3 regions of the Caulobacter sp. SRI_014 genome follow, and region 2 is predicted to be linked to each of the others. Evidence: predicted binding sites of a transcription regulator. Region 2 holds the regulator's gene; each other region holds the start of a gene.
What was found. The regulator LexA, encoded in region 2, represses DNA repair genes until DNA is damaged. The targets are predictions, from matches to a motif close to ATGTTCNCNANNTGTTCT.

Region 1 (3,273 bases), on a different contig from region 2:
ATAGAGACCATCGCGGGGACCCAGGTCGAAGGCCTGGCCATCGACCGTCACCTTGCCGGCTCCGCCGACGTTGATGATGCCCAACTCGCGGCGTTCCAGGAACGGATGGCCGGCGGCGCTGGCCGGTTCGGTCTGGTCGGGCAGCTTCAGAGGCGCAGCGCCGGGAACCGCACCGCCGATCACGAAGCGTTCGTTGTGGCTGTAGTTGAGCACCACCTGGCCATCGACGAACAGACCGGTCAGCAGGTAACGGTCGCGCAGTTGGTCGTTTGTGGCGCCGTCCATCATGTCCGGATGGGTAGCCTGAAGGGTCTTGGCGAACATGTGACGAGGTCCTCCCGAGAGATCGTGTTTCCGGTCAGGTAACCGGTGTCATGACTTGTGGCAAGCGTCGCTGACGACTTTAGCAGGAGCCGTTGCCGGTGGGGACCGGTTCGCGCCGCGCATCGTTGATCAGCAGCCGCCAACAGCCGGAGGCGTACCTGTCCCCATAAGAAAAGGACGCCCGCCTTTCGGCGGACGTCCTTTAGCTGCGGCCCGCCAAGTGCGGGGCGGGATGGGCGCACGAGGGTGGATCGGCGCCTCATCCCCGGCCGGCCGCGAGCATTTCGCTCGAGGCTTGAGCCTAGACGTCGTCTTCCTCGGTCGGGCCGACGAGCAGCTCTTCCTCGATATCGGTCGACTTGCCGCGGACCTGGGCCTCGATCTCGGCGGCCATGTCCGGGTTGGCTTTCAGGAACTCCCGGACGTTGTCGCGGCCCTGGCCAATGCGCTGGCTGTTCCAGGAGAACCAGCTGCCCGACTTCTCGATGACCCCGGCTTTCACCCCCAGGTCGATGATCTCGCCAAGCTTGGAGATGCCCTGGCCGTACATGATGTCGAACTCGACTTCGCGGAAGGGCGGGGCCACCTTGTTCTTGACGACCTTGACCCGGACGTTGTTGCCGATGATCTCGTCACGGACCTTGACCGAGCCGGTGCGGCGGATGTCGAGGCGAACCGAGGCGTAGAACTTCAGGGCGTTACCGCCGGTCGTCGTCTCCGGGCTGCCGTACATCACCCCGATCTTCATGCGGATCTGGTTGATGAAGATGACGATGGTCTTGGCCTTGTGGATCGAGCCGGTCAGCTTGCGCAGCGCCTGGCTCATCAGACGGGCCTGCAGACCCGGCAGGCTGTCACCCATCTCACCTTCGATTTCAGCGCGCGGCGTCAGGGCCGCCACGGAGTCGATGACGATGATGTCGACGGCGTTCGACCGCACCAGGGTGTCGGTGATCTCCAGCGCCTGCTCGCCGGTGTCCGGCTGCGAGACGAGGAGCTCGTCGAGGTTGACCCCCAGCTTGTGGGCGTAGGACGGATCCAGCGCATGCTCGGCGTCGACGAAGGCGGCGGTGCCGCCGGCCTTCTGGACCTCGGCCACCACATGCAGGGCCAGGGTGGTCTTGCCCGAGCTTTCCGGGCCGTAGATTTCGATGATCCGGCCCTTGGGCAGGCCGCCGATGCCGAGTGCGATGTCGAGGCCGAGCGAACCGGTGGAGACGCTTTCGATCTCCTCGATCTTGCCCTTCACGCCCAGCTTCATCACCGAGCCCTTGCCGAACGCCCGATCGATCTGGCTCAGCGCCGCTTCGAGCGCGCGCTGCTTGTCACCGTCGTCTTTACCCACGAGCTTCAATGCCGCCTGATTAGCCATGTACTTTCCACCTTGTCCCACGATTCTCGCCGGCCCGCCCGGCGCGTTGAGGGCATAAGTACATGGTTTGTTCTCGTTCGCAATATGTTCTCGTTTTCGGCGAGAACATTTTTGCGGAACACCGGCTCAGGCCGTGAGGAACATGTCGTCGAAGTTCCTGCGGTAGAAGCGGTCCCTGCCCTCTTCCGACAGACCCTCGAAGGTCGCCTCGAACCGCCCGATCGGGTCCTTTGTCCCTTCCGGGTGCGGGAAGTCGCTGGAGAACAGGAACAGCTCCTCGCCGCCCTCGCGGATGATCAGCCCGGCGTCCTCGGTGGCGAAGGGGGTGAAGCGCACGGCCCGGCGGATGAACTCCGAGGGCGGACGGCTCAAACCACCGACCACCGGATCGGTCTTCTTCCAGCTCTTCCAGGCCTGGTCGAGGCGACGCATGAAGTCCGGAACCCAGCCGGCGCCCAGCTCGATGACCCCGCCCCGCAGGTTCGGGAAGCGGTCGAAGACGCCGTCGAGGGCCAGGGCCGAGAGGAACATCTGCGGCGCGAAGCTGAGCACGAAAAAGTCCTTGGCCCGCAGGTTCTCGCCGCCGCCCAGCCAGTCGGTGGGCCGGGGATGACCATTGTTCTGATAGGCCGGGTCAAGCACCGGCGGCGAGCCGCCGACATGCAGCATGAAGGGCACGCCCGCCTCACTCATCCGGCGCCAGACCGGGTCAAGATCCGGGTGGCCCGGCGAGCGCCCGCCGGCCGGGCTGGCCGGCAGCCAGATAGCCCCGATGCCGGCCTTGATCGCCAGATCGACCTCGATCAGCGCCTGGGCAGGATCATCGAGCGGAACCATTCCGACCGGGATCAGCCGTTTGTCACCAGAGCAGAAGTCGGCCATGCCCCGGTTCAGGGCCCGCGAGCCGCCGTACTTCACTTCCAGGTCGTCGCTGCGCAGGAACTGGCTGCCGGCAAAGGTCGTGAAGACCAGCTGGCGCGAGAAGCCGAGGTCGTCCAGCGCCCGACGCCGCTCGTCCGGGTTCATCGCCCCATAGGCGCCCCAGCCCTTGGGGCCCGAGACCACGTTGGACGCGATCGCCGCCGTCGCCGCCTCGTCGGTCTGCCGCGCCTTGGCCCGGCGGATGGCCTCGGCCGCCCCGGCCCCGCCGGCCTCCAGCCGCAGCGGGATCAGGCGGTCGCGCACGGCAGCGTCGGCATTGGCGCTCAGCCAGTCCTCGCTTTCCATGATGTGGCTGTCGGCGTCGTTCATGACGCGCCCCTGGGCGTAGGACATCGCGGCCTCCTCCAAATCGGTCTCTGCCGTACCGGTTATTCGAAGAGTAGCCGCAGCCGCCCTGTTTGTGGAGTCTCGATAGGGCCGGTGTGTTCGACAGGGGGCAGAATGCCCGGATTGTGGATACACATTCCGTGCTGTGACGGGCTGACGCACCGGTGTGACAACACCCCTTTAAGCACCTGACGCTAGCAAGGCAGTCCTGTCTGGAGTTCTGTCTTGGCTACCTCCTCGCGCACCCTGCTCGGTTTTGCCTTCGCGGCCGGCGATCTGCTCCTTGAACTCGACGCCTCCGGCACAGT
Region 2 (3,273 bases):
GCGGATCGAGGGCCTCGAGCAAAATGAACTGCCGTACCGCGTCCGCCTGACCGTCGATGAGGGTGCGGTCGTCGGGCCGGGCCAGTCCATCCGCCTGCGCGCCGGCCTTGGTCCACCGCCGCCGCCGTCCAGCCCCGGCTCGTACGACTTCGCCCGCGACGCCTGGTTCGACCGGGTCGGCGGCGTCGGGTTCGCGGTGTCGCAGCCCCAGGCCATCGCCCTGGCCGAGCCGCCGCTGGCCCTGCGATGGGCGATGGGCGTCAACGCCATGCGCTGGAGCCTGGCTCGGCGCATCGTCGACCAGATGGGCGAGCACGCCGGCGGCATGGGCGCGGCCATGGTCACCGGCCACGAGGCCTGGATAACCAAAGAGCAGACCGACGCCATGCGGGCTTCGGGGCTGGCGCACATCATCTCCATTTCCGGCCTGCACATGGCCATTGTCGGGGGCTTCGCCTTCGCTCTGGCCCGATTGCTGATCGCCGCCTGGCCCTGGCTGGCCCTGCGTATCAACGGCAAGAAGACCGCTGCCGTCCTCGGCATGGCGGCGGTGGCCACCTACCTTGTCGTCTCCGGCGCGCCGTCGCCGGCTGTGCGGGCGGCGATCACGGCCGGTGTGGCCTTTCTGGCCGTCCTGTTCGACCGGCGGGCCATCAGCCTCGATGCGTTGGCCGTGGCAGCCATGGTCATCCTGATCCTCTATCCAGAGGCCGCGACCGAGCCCGGCTTCCAGATGAGTTTTGCCGCCACCGCCGCCCTGGTGGCCTTGGTCGAACGTCTGCCCAACCCGGTGAAGGAGATCTCGACCCCCTGGTGGATCCGCTTTCCGCAGGCGGTCGCCGTCTGGATCGGAGCCAGCATCGCGATGAGCCTAGTCGCCGGTCTGGCGACGGGGCCGTTCGCCATGCACCATTTCAACCGCGTCGCCTCCTATGGACTGGTGGCCAACCTGCTGGTCGCGCCGATATCCAGCTTCGTGATGATGCCCTTTCTTGCCCTCGGCGCCGCGCTGGAGCCGCTGGGCTTGGGCGGACCGTTCCTCGCCGTAGCCGGCTGGTCGATCGACCTGATGCTGGCCATCGCCGGTCAGACGGCTCAAACGCCAGGTGCGCAGGTCACCGTCGCCAGCGGCCCGGCCTGGACCCTACCGGTCGCCTTCCTCGGCATCCTGATCCTTTGCCTGTGGCAGGGACGCCTCCGCTGGTTGGGTGTCCCCCTGGCGCTGACCGTCGCGCTCTGGCCGAGACCCGCGCCGCCGGACCTGTGGATCGCCTCCGATGGCTCAGCCCTGGCGATCCGTCGGGGCGAGCAGGCCATCCCGGCCCGGCCGGAAAGTCGGCGCTTCGCCCTGGAGGTCTGGGCCCGCAGGCGCGGGTTGACGCTGGATGACGTGGATTCCCCGGACCTTTTCGACTGCAATCGCCGCCGGTGCCTGGGGGAGGTGGCGCAATGGAATCAGCGCCGGGTCCCGGATGAGAAAACCCTGGCCGAGCTGTGCGCGGCCAGGGTTGTCGTGTTCCGGTCGGAGGCTCCGCAAGGCTGCCGGTCCGACCTGATCCTGAGCGCCGCCGACTTCAGGAAGGGCGGCTCCGCCGAACTCTACCGCCAGGGGCAGGGCTGGCGGATCGTCTGGGCGCAGCCGCTACGCGGCAGGCGCCCCTGGACTATCAGTGATAGCGGCGGATGAGGCCGACCAGCTTGCCCTGCACGGCCACCTGGTCGGGGCCGTAGATCTGGGTCTGGTACTTGGGGTTGGCGGCCTCCAGGGCGATGGAGGCCCCCTTGCGGCGCAGGCGCTTCAGGGTGGCGGTCTCGCCCTCGACCAGGGCGACAACGATCTCGCCGCTGGTGGCCTGGTCGGTGCGGCGGATGACGACGTAGTCGCCGTCAAGGATGCCGGCCTCGATCATCGAGTCGCCGTCGACTTCCAGGACATAGTGTTCACCGGCGCCCAGCATGGCTTCGGGCACCGGCATGACGGAACGTTCGTGCTGTATGGCGTCGATCGGCACACCGGCGGCGATGCGGCCAAGCACCGACAGCTCGCGTACATCGTTGGCCGGCTCGGGCCCGCTCATGGCGGCGCGGGAGCCTTCGACGACCTGGGGCTTGAAGGTCTGGCGGCCGCCGGCCGGGGCCGAGGTGGTCGCCTGTTGCGGCAGCTTGACCACCTCCAGCGCGCGGGCCCGATGGGCCAGGCGGCGCAGGAAGCCGCGCTCCTCGAGGGCGGTGATCAGCCGGTGGATGCCGGACTTGGAGGCCAGGTCCAGGGCGTCCTTCATCTCGTCGAACGACGGCGAGACGCCGGATTCCTTGATCCGTTCGTGGATGAACATGAGAAGTTCGTGCTGCTTGCGGGTCAGCATGGGCGGGCTCTCCAGGCGCGATTCAGTGGGAACAAATCGCAAACGATATGGATGTTCTCTAGGTGTTCTTTCTTGATGTCAAGTTAACCGCGTTGCTCATCCGACATAGGAACAAGCGGAATTTTCCGCCGTTGATCAGTCCCCATCAGCGGCCGCGTGCTTCATGTTCACCCAACTCAATCCCTGCCTGCCCGTCACCGTCCAGGACAAAGGGAACGGCTATGCGTTTGCGGTCATCGACTATGGTCAGGAGCATCATCTGATCTGGGTGGTGGCGCTGGACGACAGCGGGGAGATCTGGTCGGCGCCGAACCCGAAGGTTCGGGTCTGCGGCAACTGGACCATGGGGCGGCGCGCGGCGCCGCCCGCGAGCGTGGCCCCGCTGCGGACGGCGGCAGCGGGCTGAGCCCTATCGAAGCGGCTTACCATTATAGCCGGGATCGGCGGGCGCCATGGGCGGCCCTCGGGGGCAGGCGTTGAAAACACTGAGGAAGCGGTGGCTTTGATGTTGGCCGACCGGCGGGGCGCGTAGGCTCCGGCGTAGGTGAGGCGTGGGTCCGGGCGCGGGGATTGTTGGTCTGTTTGTGATCGCGCCGGCCTACGCGGCGGGATGGCCCGGAGGCCCGGAAAATCAGGGCCTTGAATTTCGCCCGGAGTTTATTTCAGGCCAGCAGGGCGCGGGTGGCGGCGGTGACATCCGCCTGCCGCATCAGGCTTTCGCCGACTAGCATGGCGCGGGCGCCGGCGCGGGCCATGCGGTGGGCGTCGTCGGCGGTGAAGACGCCGCTTTCAGTGACCAGCAGGATGTCCGCCGGCAGATCGACAGCCAGCCGCTCGGTGACGGCGAGGTCGACGACGAAGCTGCGCAGGTCGCGGTTGTTGACGCCCAGCAGCGTAGCGCCGAGGG
Region 3 (3,273 bases), on a different contig from region 2:
CCCGCACCGCCTTGCCGGCGTGTCTCGACGGCGACGTGGGCGCGGCGGCGACCATGGCGGCGGTCCTTGTCCCGGCGGAGGCGATCAGGTCGGGAATGAGCCGGGCCTCGGGAAGGTTGCGCCAGTAGCGCTTGGGCATCTCGGCCTGCATGGCCTTCACCTTCAGCCGGGCGGGGTTGAAGATCGAGGCGTAGTAGGTCCGCCAATAGTCCTCCAGCACGTCGTCGGCCGGCGCCTGGTCGCGGGAAACACCCGGCGAGAAGCTGAGCTCGTCGCCGTTCCAGTGGCAGCAGAGATCCGGGGTCAGGATCGAGAACCGCATCCCCGCAAACCGCCGCACGAAGAAGCCGGCGGTTCGCTCGACGACGAAATGGGCCGGCTCGAACCAGGCGGCGTAGGCTTCCGGCTCGGCGCCCTCGATCCGCCGGAAGCGGACGAAGGCCTTCATCTTGTGGCTGGCGCGGGAGACGTTCTTGGCCATCTCGCGGGCCCGGGCGACGTCCGGGTCGGTGATGTCCAGCATCAGGCTCGGCTCGCGCTCAAGTCGCCAGAGCAGGCGGTACAGCAGGTCGAACCGCTCGTCGTCGCGGTGGCAGATGACGTCCTGCGCCAGGTCGACAAAGGCGCGCGGCGTGCGGAAGGCGGGCGCGGCGGCCTCCTCGACCCCGCCCTGCTCGGCGAAAAGGTCTCCCTCCCCCGCCACGGCCCAGGCCACCGTCGTCGGCGCCATGCCCTGCAGCCGCAGCGACCGGGCCGCGTGGCGCCAGCCCTCGAAGTCTGTCGGCCCCTGCAGTCGCGCCAGTCTCAAAGCAGCCTCGGCTGCTCGAGCGCAACCTGGGCCCGCAGATCGAGCCGGTCGGTCAGCGAGCCCGGCGTCCAGTCCTCGGCGACGATGAAGGGTTTGACCTTCTCCACCCCGCGCGCCAGCCGCTTCACATCCTCCAGCCGCAAGCGCTTCTGACGGCGCAGCGCGATCAGCCGGTCGACCGTCTTCACGCCCAGCCCCGGGGTGCGCAGCAAGGTCTCGCGGTCGGCCTTGTTCACGTCGACCGGGAAATCCTCGCGATGGGCCAGGGCCCAGGCCAGCTTGGGATCGATCGCCAGATCGAGGTTGCCTTCGTCGGCGACGATCTCCTTCCGCTCGAAGCCGTAGAACCGCATCAACCAGTCGGCCTGGTACAGCCGGTGCTCGCGCAACAGCGGCGGCCGCTCCAGAGGCAGATTGCGCGAGGCGTCGGGGATAGGGCTGAAGGCCGAGTAGTAGACCCGCCGCAGGCCATAGCCGCCATAGAGCCGGGCGCTGCGGTTCAGAATCTCGCCGTCGCTGCAGGCGTCCGCCCCGATGATCAGCTGTGTGGACTGGCCCGCCGGGGCGAACCGCGGCGGTCGGGTCTTGCGGCCCTTCTCCTTGCCCTCGTCGATGGCCAACCCCACTCCGCCCATCGCCTTCTTGATCACCCGCACGTCCTTCTGCGGCGCCAGTTGGCTCAGGCTCGCATCGCTCGGCAGCTCGATGTTGATCGACACCCGGTCGGCGTAGAGCCCCGCCTCCAGCACCAGGGCCGGCGAGGCCTCCGGGATCAGCTTGAGATGGATGTAGCCTCGAAAGTCGTGGTCCAGCCGCAGGGACTTCGCGACCCGCACCATCTCCTCCAGCGTGTAGTCGCCGGATCGGATGATGCCCGAGGAGAGGAACAGCCCCTCGATGTAGTTGCGCTTGTAGAAGCCCAGCGTGAGGTCGACGACTTCCTGCACCGTGAACCGCGCCCGGGCCACGTTCGAGCTGACCCGGTTGATGCAGTAGGCGCAGTCGTAGATGCAGAAGTTGGTCAGCAGGATCTTCAGCAGGCTGATGCACCGCCCGTCCGGCGCATAGGCATGGCAGATGCCCATGCCCTCGGTCGATCCCACCCCCTTGCCGCCCATCGAGTTGCGCTTGCTGGAGCCGGAGGAGGCGCAGGAGGCATCGTACTTCGCCGCGTCGGACAGGATGGAGAGTTTACGCTTGAGATCGAGCACGGCCATGCCCGACCTATAATGTTCCTATTTTGTTCTAACAATGGCCATCACGCGAAAAGTGTTTGGAACCAAAGGCTTCCCGCACGGTTCTGCCCTGCGTGGCACGCCTCATGATCCAGCACGAAACCCGCTACCGCTACGAGAAGCCGGTGGCGTTCGGGCCCCAGCGTCTGCTGGTCCGGCCCCGCGACAGCCATGGACTGAAGGTCGAGAAAGCCTCCCTCGCCGTCGGACCGCCGGGCGGCATCCGCTGGACCTACGACGCCTACAGCAACTGCGTCTGCTGGTTCACGCCTGAAGGCGAGGCTACTGAGCTGGCGATCATCAGCCAACTGGTCATCGAACGCTTCCCCGCCCCGCTGGCCCCCTTTCATCCGGATAATCCGCACACCGCCCTGCCCATCACCTACGGCCAGGACGAAAAGGCTGCCCTGGCCCCCTACATCGTCCCTGACAGCGAGGACGATCCGAGCGTCACCGCCTGGCTGCATGAGCAGGCTGGTCCGCCCGGCGAACCAGCGCTCGACTTCCTGCTACGGCTGAACCGGACCATCGACGCCTTCGCCTACCGGGCCCGGTACGAGGAAGGCGTCCAGACGCCGGCCCAGACCATCGCCACCCGGTCTGGCACCTGCCGCGATTTCGCCTGGCTGATGGTCGAAGTCCTGCGCCGGGCCGGCTTTGCGGCCCGGTTCGTCACCGGTTACCTGCACAGCCCGGCCGCCACCCTGCGCGGCGCCGGCGCGACCCATGCCTGGTGCGAGGTCTTCCTGCCGGACCTTGGCTGGACCGAGTTCGACCCGACCAACGGCCTGGCCGAGTCTCCTGACCTGATCCCTGTCGCCGTCAGCCGCACGCCGCGCGAAGCCGCCCCGGTCAGCGGAATCCTGATCGGCGATCCGGGCCGGCGCAGCCTCACCGTCAACGTCACTGTTTCCGCCGCCGACGACCTGGCGGCAGCCGCCTGAAGCCTGGAGTATTGCGTCATGACCTCGAATTTCCAGCAGCAGGAACCGGCCTGGAAGGACGCCTTCCCCAAGTCCGCCCCGGAACCGCAGCATGGCCAACCGGCCCAGAAAGAGGCGACCAGAAAAGAGGACAAGGCGGTCCCCAAACGCCGGCCCGCGCACTGACCGCTCATATCGGGCGTAAGTTCGGCGACCCACGATACGAAAAGTGATCGAATGGGGCTCGCCTGCCCCGCGACTGGGCTTGCTAGCCGCCCACAGCCGGTTAACGTTCCTTAACGCGGAA

Region 1: a site for LexA is predicted at 1,770-1,787, ahead of recA (recombinase RecA). Genes of this name have one in related genera too.
Region 3: a site for LexA is predicted at 2,038-2,055, ahead of AC2YG9_RS15190 (putative DNA modification/repair radical SAM protein). Genes of this name have one in related genera too.

The regions. Positions count from the first base shown of each region.
Region 1 is NZ_JBYCZQ010000015.1:31,699-34,971, reverse strand. Features, by position in the region: gene kduI (5-dehydro-4-deoxy-D-glucuronate isomerase) at 1-324, opposite strand, end outside; gene recA (recombinase RecA) at 626-1,696, opposite strand; gene AC2YG9_RS21820 (amidohydrolase family protein) at 1,823-2,971, opposite strand; gene AC2YG9_RS21815 (EAL domain-containing protein) at 3,191-3,273, shown strand, end outside.
Region 2 is NZ_JBYCZQ010000005.1:54,944-58,216, reverse strand. Features, by position in the region: gene AC2YG9_RS13055 (ComEC/Rec2 family competence protein) at 1-1,687, shown strand, start outside; gene lexA (transcriptional repressor LexA) at 1,668-2,366, opposite strand; gene AC2YG9_RS13045 (hypothetical protein) at 2,530-2,772, shown strand; gene trpC (indole-3-glycerol phosphate synthase TrpC) at 3,029-3,273, opposite strand, start outside.
Region 3 is NZ_JBYCZQ010000006.1:215,848-219,120, reverse strand. Features, by position in the region: gene AC2YG9_RS15195 (UdgX family uracil-DNA binding protein) at 1-808, opposite strand, end outside; gene AC2YG9_RS15190 (putative DNA modification/repair radical SAM protein) at 805-2,025, opposite strand; gene AC2YG9_RS15185 (transglutaminase family protein) at 2,130-2,987, shown strand; gene AC2YG9_RS15180 (hypothetical protein) at 3,006-3,152, shown strand.